4 regions of the Mesorhizobium sp. 2RAF21 genome follow, and region 4 is predicted to be linked to each of the others. Evidence: riboswitches for the same ligand, from Rfam matches in the RefSeq annotation. Region 4 holds a riboswitch; each other region holds the start of a gene.

Region 1 (4,425 bases), on a different contig from region 4:
GAGCTCGGTCGGCTCGAAGGGTTTGCCGACATATTCGTCCGCCCCTTTGTCCAGGGCCGATGCGATGTCGAAAGGGTCGTCCAGCGCGGTCAGGACCAAGGTGGCGGGCCGCGGCCGCAGCCGGCGCAGCACCGGAAGCAGCGAAAGGCCGTCGCCATCGGGAAGCCGGCGGTCGATGATCACCAGATCGAACGGATGGGCGATCAAGGCCGCCTCGGCTTCCGCGATTGTCGCAAAAGCGTCGGTCACCCCGATCGCGCTTTCCATGATGTGCTTCAACGAGGATGCGAGCTCGCGATCATCCTCAACGATCAATACGTGCATTGGTCACTGTTGCTTGAGAGGGGTGTGCTTTAGCCGGAGATCACGTCGCGGTCCATGCCGTCAGTATTCGTAGCGCTCGTCGTCGAACGGGCGGTCGCCCCGGCGATCCCTGTCCAGGTCAAATTGCTGCAGACATCTTGAGAAGCTTGGGGTTCCGTCGATAAACCCGTAGGACAGACAGCGTTCCCGATCGCGTGTGTTCTGACAGCCGGACAGAACAACAGCGATACACACCACAGATAACAAGCGCATTGCAGGCCTCATCTCGAAATCATTGCGGCACCAGATGCCGTCGCCCTGCTTCGCGTCGTCACATTGCAACAATGTTACGGGTCGATGTTGTCGCTACGCCACCCGCCGCCTGCCGCACAGACCGGTGCGAAAGTCCTGAAAACGACACGGTCCCGATTCATCAATTCGATACCCCGATCGGAGATTGCTGTTGGCCGCGACACCGCGGCAATTGTCTATTGTCGGTGTTCATGGTTACCTGCACGGGTTCTAATTGAGACGCGCCGCAGCCCGATGGCGCCGGGTGATGAGACGGTCATGTCCGAACAGGAAACGGAACATCGCGAGCGCGAGCACCGGCAACGCGTGCTCAAGGGCGCCACAATCATCACCAGTATCCACACATCGGAAATCCCCTGCGTCATCCGCAACCAGCATGCCAACGGTGCCGAACTGAAGGTGGCCGCCGACGTCGTCGTGCCCGAACGCTTCAGCCTCTACGTGCCTGTGGATGGCATCGCCTATGAAGCGGTGCTGCGCTGGCGCCGCAACGACCGCGTCGGCGTGCAATTCGTCGGCCAGGGTCCGAAACCGCGCCTCCACTACGGCTGAGGTCGCGGCATCGCTGCCATCGCGGCATTCGTTCGCCGGCCCGGTTGACGCGTCGGGCAGCCATGGCTAGCTTCCGAATCGGAATTGGTTCCGCCGCGAGGCGGATGAAAAGGGAACACGGTGAGGCCGAGCAATCGGACGAAGCCGCGACTGCCCCCGCAACTGTAACCGTTGAGCCTTCTTCCACGATGCCACTGGCGCTGACGCGACCGGGAAGGCGGAAGAGAGCGATGACACGGAAGTCAGGAGACCTGCCTGTTCCGGTCACCCATGCTTGATCACGGGGTGTGATCAGGCGCGGTCTTCCGTGGCGGTGACACGACAAAGTGTTGCCGCGTGCCGGAACGGCCGAGAGGTGAAATGCGACCCGTCGCAAATCCTCGCATCGCCACATCCGTCTGCGGTTCGCGATGAACCTTGCGGCGCCGTTGCGCCGTCGATCCTTTTGGGGGCGGAAGTGACAAAGACTGTTTTCCTGGTTGGTGCCGCGGCGCTGGCTTCGACGAACCATGCCGGCGCGCAGGACAATAATGACCGCGGCGACGTCACGATGCTCGACCGCATCGTGGTCACCACACCGCTGAGACGCGAAACCACGCTGGAGCGCTCGACCTCCTCGGTGACGGTGATCGACGCCAAGAGCATCGAACGCTCGGCCGCGCCCGATCTGCCCTCGCTGCTGAAAGCCTATACAGGCGTTTCCATCATCACCTATGGAGGTCAGGGTGCCGGCGCCAATCTTTATCTGCGTGGCATGTCGGCCAGCCAGACGCTGGTGCTGGTCAATGGCGTCCGCGCCAGTTCCGTCACCACCGGCACCGCCTCGCTCGGCAACATTCCGCTCGACTCGATCGAACGCATCGAAATCGCCAAGGGCGCGCATTCGGCGCAATACGGCTCCGACGCCATGGGCGGTGTCGTCAACATCATCACCAAGCAGGGCGGCCCCTGCGCCGACGGCCGCGACAGTTGCGCCTCCATCACCACCGGCGTCAGCCATCCCTGGGGCGGAACCCTGTCCGGCAACGTACGCGGTCACAACGCGAGCGGCGTCGACTATTCATTCGGTGGCAGCGTGATCGGCACGCGCGGCTATGATTTCACCATGCCGACTGCCTGGGGCCACGAGCCGGACGATGACGGCTTCCTGTTGGGGTCGGTAAACGCCTCGCTGTCGAAGCAGTTCGACTGGGGCCGAATCTATGGCGATGCGCTGGTTGCCCGCAGTCGCGGCCAGTACGACGCCTCCTATCCCGGCGCCAACGAGGTCGACACGACAAGCTTCGTCGGCAAACTTGGTACCGAGATCAAGCATGGCGCGGACTGGTCCTCGACCGTCGAACTGTCGAGCTCCGTCGACCGCTCCCGCAATTTCCGCGACGGCGTCGCCGGCGACAGCCGCTTCAACTCCAGCCGCTACGGCATCTTCGCCTCGACCCAGAAGGGTTTCGACACCGGCGCCATGTCGCATGTGCTGACCAGCGGCGTAGAGGCCTATCGCGAACAGGTGGATTCCACCGTCAAATTCGACGTGACCGCGCGTACGCTGGCGGCGGTGTTCAGCCAATACTCGCTATCATACGACGCGCTGACGATCGACAGCGGCATCCGCTATGACCACAACGGCCAATTTGGCGGCGCCACCACCTACAATGTCGGCGCGAGCTATGAAATCCTGCCCGACGTCACGTTGCGCTCATCCTATGCCACCGGCTTCAGGGCACCGAGCTTCAACGAGCTTTATTATCCGGGCTATTCCAACCCGGACCTCAAGCCGGAAAAATCCAAATCCTACGAAGTCGGGCTAAACTGGCGGGCGGGCGCCGACACCAGTCTCGACCTCGCCTTCTACCAGACCTGGCTGGCCGACGCGATCGCGTCCAATCCGCCGACTTATCGGCCCTTCAACGTGGCCAAGGCCCGCATCACCGGTTTCGAGGCGGCGCTCGACCACCGCTTCAACACTGAATGGGCCGGAAAGGTGACTGTCGATGTGCGCGAACCGCTCAACCAAGACAACGGCAAATACATCCCCTATCGCGACCGGTTCAAGGCGACGGCCGAGATCACCTATAGCCCGACCGAACAGCTCGATCTGACCGCCCGTCTGCTCTACGGCGCGGCGCGCTATGCCAACGCGGCCAACACGGTGAAACTGCCGGACTATGTGACGATGGACTTCACCGCGCTCTATGCGCTCGACGCCCGTTCGCAGGTGAAGTTCGCGGTCGAGAACCTGTTCGACGCCGAATATTCGACGGTGACGGATTATCGCGCGCCCGGCCGGACTTTCAATCTGAGCTTCACCCGGACATTCTGACGGTGAACGAGGACAAGGCGATGGCACCAGACAGCACAAGCCACACCGGCTGGATCGACCGTGCCGCCGCCTTTGCACTGACAGCGGGCCTTGCCCTCGTCGCGTTTGCCGGCGCGGCGCGCGCCGGCGAGGCGCCGCGACGCGTCGTCTCGACGAATGTCTGCACCGACCAGATGGCAATGCTGTTGGCCGCCGACGGCCAGCTTCATTCCGTTTCCTATCTTGCCGCCGATCCCAACACCTCGGTGCTGGTGGACGAAGCACAGCGCTTCGCGATCAATCACGGATTGGCCGAGGAAGTGTTCCTGATGCAGCCGGACCTCGTTCTTGCCGGCAGCTATACGACGCGAGCGACGGTCGGCCTGCTCAGGAGGCTCGGTATCCGCGTTGAGGAATTCGCGCCCGAAACCTCCTTCGACGACGTCAAGGCGGGCCTCAGGCGGATGGGCGACATGCTCGGCCGCCGCAACCGCGCCGAGGCGCTGGTGGCCGAGCTCGACCGCAAGCTGGCCGAGGCCAGGGCCAAGGCGCATCCCGACATCACCGTCGCTACCTATTACGCCAATGCCTACACCTCCGGCGCCGGCACCCTGGTCGACGCGGTGGTAACCGCGTCGGGCCTGACCAATCTCGCCACCAGGCTTGGCATGTCCGGAACCCAGCAATTGCCGCTGGAGTTGCTGGTCATGGCCAGGCCGGACATGCTGGTCGACAGCGAGGCGCGCTACGCCGCGCCGGCCCTTGCCCAGCAGACCTTTGTCCACCCCGCCTACAGAACGCTGGCGGCGGAAACCGGCAGCATTTCCGTGCCGGCCAGATACACGATCTGCGGCACCCCGTTCACGGCGGAGGCAGTGCAATTGCTTGTCGAGGCGGCCAGCGATCATTCGGGAGCCGAAAAGCCATGAGTGAAACGACCCGCTACCGCGCCCTGCTCG
Region 2 (4,425 bases), on a different contig from region 4:
CAGGGCGACGGAGAGGCCGACCGACAGCGAGGCGCCGGCAATGTAGACGAGCTCATCCGCCGCCGATTCGAAGGCGAAGGCGGTGTTGAGCTCAGGCCGGTCGCGGAAGATTTCGGTCCAGCGCGCCCGCACCATGGCCGGCACGCTGGGCATGGCGGCGGCCAGGAAGGCCGAGACGAACAGCGTCCAGGCCGGCCAGTCCTGGTTGGTGGCGACGAGAAGTGCTGCGAAGGCGATGATCGAGACGATCGTCGTCGGCACCGCGACGGCGGTCTGGCCCATGCGGTCGACCAGCCGCGATATCTGCGGCGCCAGGAAGGCGTTGGTGAAGGCGAAGGTGGCGGAAACGCCGCCGGCCAGCCAATATTCGCCGCGCGTCTGCGACAGCATGGCGACGATGCCGATGGGCGCCATGGCGATGGGCAGGCGGGCGATGAAGGCCGCGGCCGCAAAACCCTTGGTTCCCGGGGTTCGGAAGATTTCGCTGTAAGGATTGTGCATCGGAGCACTCCTGGATTTTCGAAGGGGTGCCACATACATACGTGGCGTATGCGAATGAGATAATTGCATACGTTGCGTATGTCAATTAATATGCGGTGCGTATGTGAAAAAATATACGCGACGTATGTGAAAAGGAACGACCAGATGAGGACCGCGCACAAACCTCGCAGCGAAATGATCGCCGAGACGCGCGCCAAGCTGATCGCGGCGGCGCGGCGCGCCTTCGCCACCGTCGGTTACGCCAACGCCTCGATGGACGACTTCACCGCCGAGGCGGGGCTGACCCGCGGCGCGCTCTATCATCACTTCGGCGACAAGAAGGGATTGCTGGAGGCCGTCATCGCCGAGCTCGACGCGGAGATGAACGAGCGGCTGTGCGTCATCTCGGCCCGGGCGACGGACCGCTGGCAGCGCTTCGTCGATGAGAATGTCGGCTATATCGAAATGGCGCTGGAGCCGGAAATCCAGCGCATCGTGCTGCGCGACGGTCCGGCAATCCTCGGCGACCCGTCGCAATGGCCCAATGCCAATGCCTGTATCACCTCGATAACCGGCAACCTCACCGCGCTGAAGGAGGAGGGCGTGGTCGGCGACATCGACCCGGAGGCGATGGCGCGCATCGTCAGCGGCGCCTCGCTTTACGCCGCACAGTGGATCGCCAACGCCGACGATCCGCATGAGACGTCGAAGAAGGCGGTCAAATCCTTTCGCGCGCTTCTGGAAGGGCTGCGCGTGCGCGACAATCAGGCTGCCTGACGGTTACCGGTCCGCGCCGGGTGCAACGCAGGCGGCCTTCAGCGCCTCCTCGCCGGCGCCGGCATAGGTCTCGCTCATGATGAGGTCGGCCAGCGGCAGCCGCGAGGCCCAGCCGCTGTGCTCCAGGTCCGGCCGCGCGGCGAACTCGCGGACATGGCCGACGCAGAGATAGGCGATGGGCACGACCGGCTCGGGAATGTCGAGCAGGCGCTTGAGCGCGTCGGCATCGAGAATGCTGACCCAGCCCACGCCGATGCCTTCCGCCCGCGCCGCCAGCCAGAAATTCTGCACGGCGCAGACCGTGCTGAAGAGATCCATCTGCGGATTGTGCCAGCGGCCGAGCGGCGAGCCCTCGCTGCGGCGCCGGTCGCAGGTGATGCAGAGGTTCAGCGCGCTTTCGCAGATGCCTTCCAGCTTGAGCTTGCGGTAGAGCGCCTGCCGCTCCCCGGCGATGTGTGGCAGTTCCTCGTTGCGCGCCGCGAGGAACAGGTCGCGCACCGCCTCGCGCCGGCCCATGTCGCGGACAACGACGAAGTTCCAGGGCTGCATGAAGCCGACCGAGGGTGCGTGATGCGCGGCCGTCAGAAGCCGCGCCAGCACGGCGTCGTCGATGGGGTCTGGGCGGAAATGGCTGCGCACGTCGCGGCGCGTGAAGATGGCGCGGTAGACGGCGTCGCGTTCGAAATCCTCGAACGAATTGTCGGGGGAGGCTGGAGTGCGGACGGCGTGCATCGCGTTTCCCTTGCGATCGGAACCATACCATCCGCCCGTCCATGCGGATGACCATTCCTGCCCGGCCGGTCTTCTGGCTTGGGTTCGTCCCGCTTGCGGCGCCTTCCCGTTCCGAAAAACAGTGGCCTTTGCCGAGCGGTCCCCCATACAGCGCTGGGCACGCCACGGATTTTCACCGTGTTCCCGATTCTCCCGCCTCGCAGCGGGCACCTGGCAGCGATGTCATCTTAGCGCATTGCCGGCGTAAGAACAGCCGGGAAGCCGACGCCAAATGACGCGCCGGGCATTTTCCCCAGCGCCATGCCGCTTGTCGCGTGGCCATCACGACCATTGCTGATAAGATAGGGCGATGACGACCCGCCTTTATTCGCATCCGATCTTTCTGGAGCACATCACGCCGCCCGGCCACCCGGAGCGGCCGGACCGGCTGCGCGCCATCGAGCGTGTGCTCGACGACGAGGCTTTCGCCGCGCTCGACCGGCGCGAGGCGCCATTGGGCGACGAGGCGACCATCCTCTATTGCCATCCGAGGGATTTCGTCGAACGCGTGCGCAAGGCGATCCCCGCGACCGGCCTTGCCCAGATCGACACCGACACCACTGCCAGCCCGAAGACCTGGCAGGCTGCGCTGACCGCGATCGGCGCTGCCAATGCGGCGGTGGACGATGTCTTCGCCGGCGATGCCGACAATGTCTTCGTGGCGGCGCGGCCGCCCGGCCACCATGCCGAAAAGACCACCGCCATGGGCTTCTGCCTGTTCAACACTGCCGCGATTGCCGCGCGTCACGCGCAGGAAAAGCATGGCGTCGAGCGTGTCGCCATCGTCGACTGGGACGTGCACCACGGCAACGGCACCCAGGACATTTTCTGGGACGATCCCTCGGTGCTCTACTGTTCGACGCATCAGATGCCGCTTTTCCCTGGCACCGGCGCCAAGAACGAGACCGGTGCCGGCAACATCGTCAACGCGCCGCTGGCGCCAGCCACCGGCAGCGATGTCTTCCGGGAGGCGTTCCGCACCCGTGTCTTGCCGGCGATCGACGCCTTCGCGCCGGATCTCGTCATCATCTCGGCCGGCTTCGACGCGCATCATCGCGACCCGCTGGCCGAGATCAACCTGACCGAGGACGATTTCGACTGGGCGACCGGGCAGCTGATGGACAGCGCCCGCCGCCACAGCGCAAACAGGCTGGTCAGCCTGCTCGAAGGCGGCTACGACCTGCACGGATTGGCATTTTCGGTCGCAGCGCATGTCGGCCGCCTGATGAAAGGATAAGGGATGGCCGCGGAAGCGAATGAAGACGTCAAGGCGATGAGCTTCGAACAGGCGCTGGATGCGCTGGAGAAGATCGTCGACGATCTGGAGCGCGGCGACGTGCCGCTCGACCAGTCGATCCGCATCTACGAGCGCGGCGAGGCGCTGAAGGCGCATTGCGACCGCCTGCTCAAGGCGGCCGAGGACAAGGTGGAGAAGATCAGGCTCGCCCGCGACGGCAAGCCGGTCGGCACGGAGCCGCTCGACGGGGATTGATGCGGTGAACAAACCGTCGTCGCATCGCCGGTATGCCTGAACCGGGCAGGGGTATAAGTTTCCTTCCATGAGGCGGCGCCGCCGCCGGATGGAGCAACACCCATGAGCTTCTTTCCCGGAAACGATCCCGAACCCGGCGACGCCTTTTCCTGCGACGCCATCGAACTGATGGTTATCGCCAACGCCAAAGACATTGGCGGTTTCGAGGTGCGCCGCGCATTGCCGATCGCCAAGCGCCGGCTGGTCGGTCCCTTCATCTTCTTCGATCGCATGGGGCCCGCCATCCTGCGCGCCGGCAAGGCGCTGGACGTGCGCCCTCATCCGCATATCGGCCTGTCGACGGTGACTTATCTGTTCGACGGCAAGATCAGGCACCGCGATTCGCTTGGCACCGAAATGGTCATCTCGCCGGGCGACGTGAACCTGATGACGGCCGGGCGCGGCATCGTTCATTCCGAACGCACGCCAGAGGAACTGCGCGGCTCGCCGATGTCGATGTCGGGCCTGCAGACCTGGATCGCGCTGCCCGACAGAGACGAGGAAATGGCGCCGGTGTTCGAAAACACGGCGGGCACGTCGCTGCCGGCTTTCGAGGCTGAAGGTGTGTCCGGCCGCCTCATCATCGGCGAACTGGAAGGCCGCCGCGCGTCGGTCACCACCTATCACGACACGCTTTACGCCGACATCCGGCTGGCGCCCGGCGCGAAGTACCGCATCGCCGCGGATGCCGAGGAACGCGCCATCTACGTGCTCGACGGCATCGTCACCATTTCGGGCGATCGTTTCTCCGAGAACCGCCTGCTGGTGTTCCGCCCCGGCGACGAGATCGTCGTGTCGTCGGAACAGGGGGCGCACTTCATGCTGTTCGGCGGCGCCTCGCTCGGCTCGCCGCGCTACATCTGGTG
Region 3 (4,425 bases), on a different contig from region 4:
AGGTCACCAGCGTGATCGCGGCCGCCGCCGCCGCCACCATGGCCAGCCGCTTCCAGAAACCCGGCCAGCGGATGCGCTGGCCATGCGCGAGAAGCAGCGATACGCCGACCAGGAACAGGAAGGTCGAGGCGATGCAGCGCGCATAGATCTTCCACGGGCCGTGCGCGGTCAGCCCAAGGCTCGCATAGCCGAAGAATTCGAGATCCCAGGTGAAGTGGTAGCTGGCCATCGCCAGCAAGGCCACGCCGCGCAGGACGTCGATCAGCGGAATGCGACGGGAGGGGGAGGTCGAGGTTTCGAGGCTCATGCGGCGGGATTCTGAAATTGCGACTGGGCCATGCCTAGCATGGATGCGGGTGAAACAAGAATGGCGAGGCGAGGGCTTTCCCTTCTCCTCCTCGCGGGAGAAGGTGGCTCGGCGCAGCGCCGAGACGGGTGAGTGGGCTGCAAGGAACGAGGCGGTGCAAGACCTCATTGTGCCAAATCGCGCAAACCCGTTGGCCGGCTTCGCAATCGGGCACGAGTGCGTCGGTTTCCTGCTACTGGCCTGAGCGTCGCCGACGCAGATTTCCTTCACGAGTCGCGAATTCGAGAATTCATGTCCACGCATGTCCGCCATCCCATCTGGCTACCGGCCGTACCGCCGGCGGATGCGCGCACCTTCGCTTCGCTCTATTCGATCGAATCCTGCGCCCGGGCGACGATCGCCTCGGTCATTCCCATCCAGGCCTACGAGATCCTGAAGAACGAGCAGACGGTGTCGATCCTCTACACCATCGTCTCGTTGCTCGGCCTGTCGGCGACGCTGTTCATGCCGATGCTGATCCACCGCTTCGCGCGCCGCTGGGTCTACACCGCCGGCGCGCTTTTGCTCGCCATCGGCTCGCTGTTTTTCGTCACCCATTCCTTGCCGGGGCAGATCTTCGGCATGCTGTGCCGGGTGATGGGGGCGAGCGCGCTGTCGATCACGCTCAACCTCTACATCATGGATCATATCCGCAAGGCGGACCTGATGCAGGCCGAGTCGCTGCGCATGGCGTGGTCGATGATCGCCTGGACCACCGGTCCGACGCTCGGCATTTTCCTCTACACGCATTACGGCATCTATGCCGCGCATGGCGCGGTCGCGGTGTTCGCGCTCTGCCTGCTGGCGCTGTTCTGGTACTACCGGCTGGGCGACAACCCGATGATCGTGCCGGGCAAGAGCCGACCCATCAATCCGCTCGCCAATATCGGCCGCTTCGTGCGCCAGCCCCGGCTGAGGCTCGCCTGGCTGATCGCCTTCGGCCGCTCCTGCTACTGGACCACCTTCTTCGTCTACGGTCCCTTGTTCATGGTCATCACCGGCCAGGGCAAGCTGGCTGGCGGTCTGCTGGTTTCGGCCGGCAACGCGATGCTGTTCCTGGCGATCTTCTGGGGCAGGGCGGGCAAACGCTACGGCGCCCGCAACGTGATGACGCTCGCCTTTGCCGGGATGGCGATATCGCTTTGGCTGGCCGGCGCCATCGGCGAACTCGTGCCGCTCGCCACTGCCGGCCTGTTGCTGGTCGGCGCCCTGTTCACCATCGCATTGGATGCCATCGGTTCCACCGCCTTCATGCGCTCGGTGCGCACCTATGAGCGTCCGCAGATGGCGGCCGTCTACCGCACCTATCTCGACTTTTCGGAGCTGACGCCGCCGCTGGTCTATTCCGTGGTGCTGGCCTTTTTCGGGCTGGGCTCGGTCTTCGCCACGCTTGGCTGCCTCGCCGCCGTCTGCGGCCTTGTCACCTGGCGCTACCTGCCGAAGTCGATGTAGCGAGCGCCTTTCCTTCTCCCGCAAGGGGAGAAGGGATGGCGCCCGGTCCGCACGATGACGCTTCTGCATCCACCGATGGCGGAATTTGGTTTGCCGGGCGGCGCAATTCTCCCTATAGTCCACGATGTCGTCGGTCCCTTCGGGACCAAGAGGGAATACGGTGGGGAGGGAAGAAAATGTCCGTCCGAAACCGTGGCTGCCCCCGCAACTGTGAGCGGTAGTCCTCTCCAATGCCACTGAGGTTCGCCTCGGGAAGGTGGAGAAGGGCGCAGATCCGCAAGCCAGGAGACCTGCCGGCGACAGCAATGATGGCAATGCCCTCGGGTGGAGGGCGAAAGGACAGACCATGAATACCGCAACCATTTCCCTCGGCGCCTCGACCTCCTCGCAGTCGCGCTTCCTGCAACTGGCGCTGGCCGGCCTGCTCGGCATTTTCATCGTCGGCTTCACTGGCTTCTCGCATATCGAGGCCGTGCACAACGCCGCCCACGATGCACGCCACTCGATGGCGTTCCCCTGCCACTAACCAGGGGGAACCCACCATGTCTGTTTTTCGCAACGTCGTGTTCGTCGCGGCGATCGCTGGGCTATTGGCCGGCATCGTGCTCGCCTGCCTGCAGGCCTATGCCACCGTTCCGCTGATCCTGAAGGCCGAGGTCTATGAACAGGCCGGCGGCGGTCACGAGCATCCGGCGCCGGCTGCTCCCGCGGCTGATGCCGGCGCGGCCACCACCGCCATGAGCACGCCGGCCCCGGCCGCCGCCGCTCCGGCCGAAGAGGAAGGCTGGGCGCCCGCCGATGGCGCCGAGCGCTTCTCCTTCAACGTGGTCTCCAATATCGTCACCGGCATCGGCTTCGCGCTGATCCTTGTCGCCTTCTCGGAATTCGCCGGCGGCATCGGCAACTGGCGCCAGGGCGTGTTCTGGGGTCTGGCCGGCTTTGCCGTCTTCACGCTGGCGCCGGGCCTCGGCCTGCCGCCGGAACTGCCGGCCATGCCCGCCGCCGACCTTCTGCCCCGGCAGATCTGGTGGGTGGCAACGGTGGTGGCAACGGCGATCGGCCTGGCGCTGATCGCCTTCCGCCGCTCGCTGCCGCTGACGATCCTGGCGGTCGCGCTGATCGTCGCGCCGCACATCGTCGGCGCGCCGCAGCCGGCAAGCTACGACACGCCGATCCCGGAAGGCCTGCACCACCAGTTCGTGGTGGCGGTCACCATCACCAATCTGGTGTTCTGGCTGGTGCTCGGCGCCGTCGTCGGCATCGTGCGCGGTCGCTTCACCGGGCAGGCGTCGAACCTTCGCGACAGCTTTGCCTGATCGGCAAAGCGTTTGCTTCATCATCGGCGGTGCGCGCTCGGGCAAGAGCGCGCATGCCGAAAAACTCATTACAGCGCTGCCGGCGCCGTGGACCTACATTGCCACCGCACAAGCCTATGACGAGGAGATGCGCGAGCGCATCGCCCATCACCGCGCCCGCCGTGGCGAAGGGTGGGAAACGCTCGATGCGCCGCTCGACCTTGTCGGCGCGCTCACGAGTTTGCCGTCGGGGCGGCCGGTGCTGGTCGATTGCCTGACGCTCTGGCTCACCAACCACATGCTGGCCGAACACGATGTCGAGGCCGAATGCGCGCGCCTTGTCGCCACGCTCGCCAAACCGCGCGGCCCATGGTTCGTGGTTTCCAACGAGGTGGGCCTGGGCATCGTGCCCGACAATGCGCTGGCCCGCCGTTTTCGCGACGCCGCCGGGCGTCTCAACCAGCAGGTCGCCTCGGTCGCCAGTGAAGTGGTGCTGACGGTTGCCGGCCTGCCGCTCAAGGTGAAATGACATGACCGGGATCGACGAGGCGGAAGCCGAGCGCCATCGCGCCAAGATGGCCAAGCGCAAGGCCGTGCAGGACGCCGAGGTGGCGGCAAAGACAATCGAAAAAGGCCTGCTGATCGTCAACACGGGGCCCGGCAAGGGCAAGACCACCGCCGCCTTCGGCCTGGCGCTGCGCATGCTGGGTTACGGCCGGCGCGTCGGCGTTGTGCAGTTCATCAAGGGCAAATGGCACACCGGCGAGCGCGAGGCCTTCGCGGCTTTCGGCGAGCGCGTCGTGTGGCATTCGATGGGCGAGGGTTTTACCTGGGAAACGCAGGACCTGAAGCGCGACGTCGCGGCGGCGCAAGCCGCCTGGGTCAAGGTCGAGGAACTGATGGTCGACCCGTCGATCAGCCTCTTGGTGCTGGACGAATTGAACATCGCGCTGCGCTACGATTATCTCGACCTCGACCGTGTCGTGGCGGCGCTGAAGGGCCGGCGCGAGGGGCTGCATGTCGTCGTCACCGGCCGCAACGCCAAGCCGTCGCTGGTCGAAGCCGCCGACCTCGTCACCGAAATGGGCGCCACCAAGCACCACTTTTCCGCCGGCGTGAAGGCGCAGCAGGGCATCGAGTTTTAGGCACCTTTACTTCCCTTCTCCCCCTGAGGGAGAAGGTGGATCGGCGCGTAGCGCCGAGACGGATGAGGGGTGTTGGAAGAAACGAGACGGCGCGAGAATAGAATTGCTTCGGCGCTATCCTGGTTTGGGTAAGTTGCGCTCCGGCCAACACCCCTCATCCGACCTCGCCTTCGGCTCGGCCACCTTC
Region 4 (4,425 bases):
GCTCGTCGAGTTCGGCATCGACACCCGCTTCGTAGTCGAGACCTGAGCTCGACCCGCCAAGGCGAGTGAGCCAGGCATCGCGCTGCCGGTCGTCGGCGAATAGGCCATGCACGTAGGTTCCCGACACGCGCCCGTCCTTCGTCGCGGCGCCATCGGCGCGTCCGTCTTCAAGCCGAGCGAAGGGCCGTGCGCAATCTGCGCCCGAGGTTGCTCCCATGTGCATCTCGTAACCGTTGAAGGAGATCCGGTCGGACGTCATTCCATTGACGGTAACTAGCCTCTTCTCGCCGGACAGCACCGTCTCGACGTCGAGCAGCCCGAGGCCCGCGACCGAACCGGCCGGACCTTCGACGCCGAGCGGATCGGCGATTGACCGGCCCAGCATCTGATAGCCGCCGCATATGCCAAGCACAGCGCCGCCGCGCCGCACATGCGCCGCGATGTCCACGTCGAAACCGGCAGCCCTAAAAGCGCTGAGATCAGCGATGGTCGTTTTGGAGCCCGGCAGAAGAACCAGCGCGGCGTCCCCCGGTAGCGCTTGTCCCGGCCAGACGCGGACGATCTCGACATCAGGTTCGGAGTCCAGCGGATCGAGGTCGTCGAAATTGGAGATGTGCGGCAGGATCGGCACTGCGATCTTCACACGGCCGGTGCTGGTCCTTGGCGCGGATTTCTGCGTCAGCCCCAGCGCGTCCTCCGCCGGCAGGCGTCCGGCCCCATCGAAGAAGGGGATGAGCCCGAAGGACTGCCATCCGGTACGCTCGGCGATCTCCCGCATACCGTCGGCAAAAAGGGAGGTGTCGCCACGAAAGCGGTTCACGATGAAGCCGCGGATCATAGCGGCGTCTGCGGGATCGACGACGTGCTTCGTGCCGACGAGGCTGGCGATGACACCGCCACGATCGATGTCCCCGACTAGCTCGACGGGGACATTGCCGGCGCGTGCAAAGCCCATGTTGGCAATGTCGTTTGCCCGCAGGTTGATCTCGGATGCGCTGCCCGCTCCCTCCACCAGCACGAGGTCGGCCTGCGCCTTCAGCAGCGTGAAACTCTCCATAACCCGCGGCAGGAGAGAGGCCTTGATGCCTTGGTACTCGCGCGCATTCGCGTTGGCTACGACCTGGCCCTGGACGACGATCTGGGCGCCGACTTTGCTCTGCGGCTTGAGAAGAACGGGATTCATATGCACGCTTGTCGTCACGCGCGCGGCGTGGGCCTGCAGCGCCTGCGCCCGACCGATCTCGCCGCCATCGGCGGTCACGGCGGCATTGTTGGACATGTTCTGCGGTTTGAAGGGACGCACGAGCAGTCCGCGATTGGTATAGGCGCGCGCTAGCCCGGCAACGACTAGCGACTTGCCTACGTCCGAACCGGTGCCCTGGAACATCAGCGCACGTGACATCGCTAGAACTCGATGCCCCGCTGGGCTTTGACCCCTGCAGCGACGATCCGCGCCTCCATCTCGACGGTCCTCTTCCCGCTTACCTCCACATCCTGGATAGACTTGAGCTTCGTCATCTTGGCGCGGTGGCGTTCCTCATCCTTGGGATCGATATCGCTCATCTCACTTCACCTTAAGCGACAGCCCCGCCACCATCAGCAACACCGTGTCGGCAATTGCCGCAACCTGCTGGTTGAGCCGGCCGGCGGCATCACGGAACCGCTGGGCGAGCGCATTGTCCGGGACGATACCCTGGCCGACCTCGTTGGACACCACGAACCACGGCCCGCGCGGCCGCGACAGAACATCGGCTAGCCGCCGGCATTCGGCGTCAAGATCATGTTCAGCCAGCATGTGGTTGGTCAGCCACAGCGTCAGGCAGTCGACCAGCACCGGCTGTCCATCGGCCAGAGCCTCGAGCGCGCCGGCAAGGTCGAGCGGCGCATCGACGGTCCCCCAGCCTTCGCCACGCCGCGAGCGGTGCAGCGCGATGCGCTCGCGCATCTCCTGGTCATAGCCTTCAGCGGTGGCGATATAGGTCCACGGAGACGGATAGGCCGTCACCAGTTTTTCGGCATGCGCGCTCTTTCCGGAGCGCGCACCGCCGATGATGAAGGTCAATCCTTTGCGATCAGGCAAAGCTGTCGCGCAGGCTGGTCGCCGTGCCGGTGAAGCGTCCGCGCACCACGCCGACGATGGCGCCAATCACCAGCCAGAACACCAGATTGGTCACCGTCACCGCCACCACGAACTGGTGATGCAGATCTTCGGGGATCGGCGTCTCGAAGCTGTCGGGCTGCGGCGCGCCGACAATATGCGGCGCCACGATCAAGGCCACGGCAAGAATCGCCAGCGGCAGCGATTTGCGGAAGGCGATCAGCCCAAGACCGGCCGCGGTTGCCGCCACCGTTGCCCACCACCAGATCTGGCGCTGGGTGAGATCGGCCGCCGGCATCGCCGGCAGTTCCGGCGGCAGGCCGAGACCAGGCGCCAGCGTGAACACGGCAAAACCGGCCAGCCCCCAGAACACGCCCTGGCGCCAATTGCCGATGCCGCCTGCGAATTCGGAAACCGCGACCAGCACCAGCGCGAAGCCGATGCCGGTGACGATGTTGGCCAGCACGCTGAAGGCGAAGCGCTCGAAGCCGTCGGCCGGCGCCCAGCCTTCGTCCTCAGCCGGAGCGACCGCTTCGGTCGGCGCCGGTGCGACGCTGCTCATGGCATTGGTGTCCGTAGCGTTGGCCGCTGGCGCTGCCGCGGCATGCTCATGGCCGCCACCGGCCTGCTCGTAGACCTCCGCCTTCAGGATGAGCGGCACGGTGGCAAAGGCCTGCATGCAGTCGAGAACGACGCCGGCCACGAGCCCCGCGATCGCCGCGATGAACACGACGCTGCGAAACAGATTCATGATGTCAGGTCCTCGTCAGTGGCAGGGAAACGCCATCGAATGGCGATAGTCATGTCCGGCATTGTGAACGGCTTCCACGTGAGAGAAGCCGACGAAACCGATGAGGAAGAGGCCGAGCAGACCCGCCGAGGCGAACTGAAGATGACGCGCCTGTACTGAGACGGAAGCACCGAGAGTTGAAGTTGCCATGTTTAATCCTTTCGCCCTCCACCCGAGGACTCGATTGCAGTTGCGTCAACGGCAGGTATCCTGGCTCGCGGGTCAAGGCTCTGCTCCACCTTCCCGGGACCTTCGCCCCAGTGGCATGTCGGAGAAAGCTCGCCGCTTACAGTTGCGGGGGCAGCCGCGGAATTGGATCTCGCGATCCTCACCACATTCCCTATCGCGTCCCTAACATGGAACCGCCAACGCCACCACAATAGATGAAATCATGGATGCGGCAAACATAATCTTCGCTGCGTTGATGTACAGTTGACATCGAGGAGCGCCGTGCACTAAATGCCTGTCGACGGTCCATCCGCCCTAAAGCGGAAGGCTAAGAGGGAATGCGGCAAGCCTGCCTTTAGGTTCATCCGCAGCTGTCCCCGCAACTGTAGCCGGAGAGTTTCGCGCAATTCGCCACTGGAGGTGTCCGGGAAGGCAGCGCGAGACGATGATCCGGGAGCCAGGAGACCTGCCGTCGGCAATTTATTCCGACCGCCCAGCGGGTGCCCTGGGCAAGGAGCAGGACTTTGAAGATCGGTCTTCCGACGCCATGGACGCGTCCGCCGTCTGGCGAGCGACATGAACGTTGTCGTGTGCAATTCATGCCGTCATCCCGACGCTCCGCGTCCGAGACGCAGCTTATGACCGACGCAATGCGTTCTGATCGGCTCCCGCCCCGATACATCGCCCAACAAAGCAGAAATTTCGAGCGACCGGCAGGATGAGCGCCCCCGGTTCCGATTACATCCGCGATGGCGACGCCATCTACAATAAATCCTTCGCGATCATTCGCGCGGAAGCCGACCTGTCGCGCTTCTCGGACGCCGAGGCAGATGTCGCGGTGCGCATGATCCATGCCTGTGGCGTGGTCGATGCAGCACGCCATTTCGAATTCTCGCCGACATTCGTGGAAACAGCGCGGTCCGCATTGAAATCCGGCGCGCCAATCTTCTGTGATGCCGAAATGGTCGCCCACGGCGTGACGCGGGCGCGCCTGCCGGCCGCCAATGAGGTCATCTGTACACTGCGAGATTCGCGCACGCCTGACCTCGCCAGGACGCTCCACAATACGCGATCCGCCACCGCGCTGGAACTCTGGCGTGATCGCCTCGAAGGCTCGGTCGTCGCCATCGGCAATGCGCCAACGGCGCTATTCTATCTGCTCGACATGATCGCGGGCGGTGCGCCGAGGCCGGCAGCCATCATAGGCATGCCAGTCGGCTTCGTTGGTGCTGCCGAATCCAAGGACGCCCTGGCGGACGGCGGCTCCGGCATGCCTTTCGCTATTGTTCGTGGGCGAATGGGCGGCAGCGCAATGACGGCGGCAACGGTCAATGCGCTGGCGAGGGCTGGGCTGTGAGCGGGCAGCTGA

The links. A riboswitch is a leader RNA that binds a small molecule or an ion and turns the genes downstream of it on or off. The one in region 4 is predicted to bind cobalamin.
Region 1: it holds a riboswitch for cobalamin, as region 4 does, so the genes downstream of both, AB4136_RS12530 (TonB-dependent receptor domain-containing protein) here and AB4136_RS16875 (CbtB domain-containing protein) in region 4, are expected to answer to the same signal.
Region 2: it holds a riboswitch for cobalamin, as region 4 does, so the genes downstream of both, bluB (5,6-dimethylbenzimidazole synthase) here and AB4136_RS16875 (CbtB domain-containing protein) in region 4, are expected to answer to the same signal.
Region 3: it holds a riboswitch for cobalamin, as region 4 does, so the genes downstream of both, AB4136_RS08340 (CbtB domain-containing protein) here and AB4136_RS16875 (CbtB domain-containing protein) in region 4, are expected to answer to the same signal.

The regions. Positions count from the first base shown of each region.
Region 1 covers NZ_JBFRGM010000006.1:318,972-323,396, reverse strand. Annotated here, with positions in the region: gene AB4136_RS12540 (response regulator transcription factor) at 1-324, opposite strand, end outside; gene AB4136_RS12535 (PilZ domain-containing protein) at 874-1,167, shown strand; cobalamin riboswitch at 1,236-1,440, shown strand; gene AB4136_RS12530 (TonB-dependent receptor domain-containing protein) at 1,625-3,487, shown strand; gene AB4136_RS12525 (ABC transporter substrate-binding protein) at 3,508-4,395, shown strand; gene AB4136_RS12520 (FecCD family ABC transporter permease) at 4,392-4,425, shown strand, end outside.
Region 2 covers NZ_JBFRGM010000007.1:83,379-87,803, reverse strand. Annotated here, with positions in the region: gene AB4136_RS12995 (MFS transporter) at 1-501, opposite strand, end outside; gene AB4136_RS12990 (TetR/AcrR family transcriptional regulator) at 646-1,257, shown strand; gene bluB (5,6-dimethylbenzimidazole synthase) at 1,261-1,989, opposite strand; cobalamin riboswitch at 2,036-2,218, opposite strand; gene AB4136_RS12980 (histone deacetylase family protein) at 2,339-3,265, shown strand; gene AB4136_RS12975 (exodeoxyribonuclease VII small subunit) at 3,269-3,520, shown strand; gene AB4136_RS12970 (pirin family protein) at 3,623-4,425, shown strand, end outside.
Region 3 covers NZ_JBFRGM010000004.1:189,486-193,910, forward strand. Annotated here, with positions in the region: gene AB4136_RS08330 (DUF1624 domain-containing protein) at 1-307, opposite strand, end outside; gene AB4136_RS08335 (MFS transporter) at 599-1,798, shown strand; cobalamin riboswitch at 1,913-2,110, shown strand; gene AB4136_RS08340 (CbtB domain-containing protein) at 2,145-2,324, shown strand; gene AB4136_RS08345 (CbtA family protein) at 2,341-3,114, shown strand; gene cobU (bifunctional adenosylcobinamide kinase/adenosylcobinamide-phosphate guanylyltransferase) at 3,107-3,622, shown strand; gene cobO (cob(I)yrinic acid a,c-diamide adenosyltransferase) at 3,624-4,238, shown strand.
Region 4 covers NZ_JBFRGM010000009.1:251,722-256,146, forward strand. Annotated here, with positions in the region: gene AB4136_RS16855 (cobyric acid synthase) at 1-1,402, opposite strand, end outside; gene AB4136_RS16860 (hypothetical protein) at 1,405-1,563, opposite strand; gene cobU (bifunctional adenosylcobinamide kinase/adenosylcobinamide-phosphate guanylyltransferase) at 1,565-2,080, opposite strand; gene AB4136_RS16870 (CbtA family protein) at 2,073-2,849, opposite strand; gene AB4136_RS16875 (CbtB domain-containing protein) at 2,865-3,038, opposite strand; cobalamin riboswitch at 3,072-3,270, opposite strand; cobalamin riboswitch at 3,342-3,544, shown strand; gene AB4136_RS16880 (precorrin-8X methylmutase) at 3,775-4,413, shown strand; gene AB4136_RS16885 (precorrin-2 C(20)-methyltransferase) at 4,410-4,425, shown strand, end outside.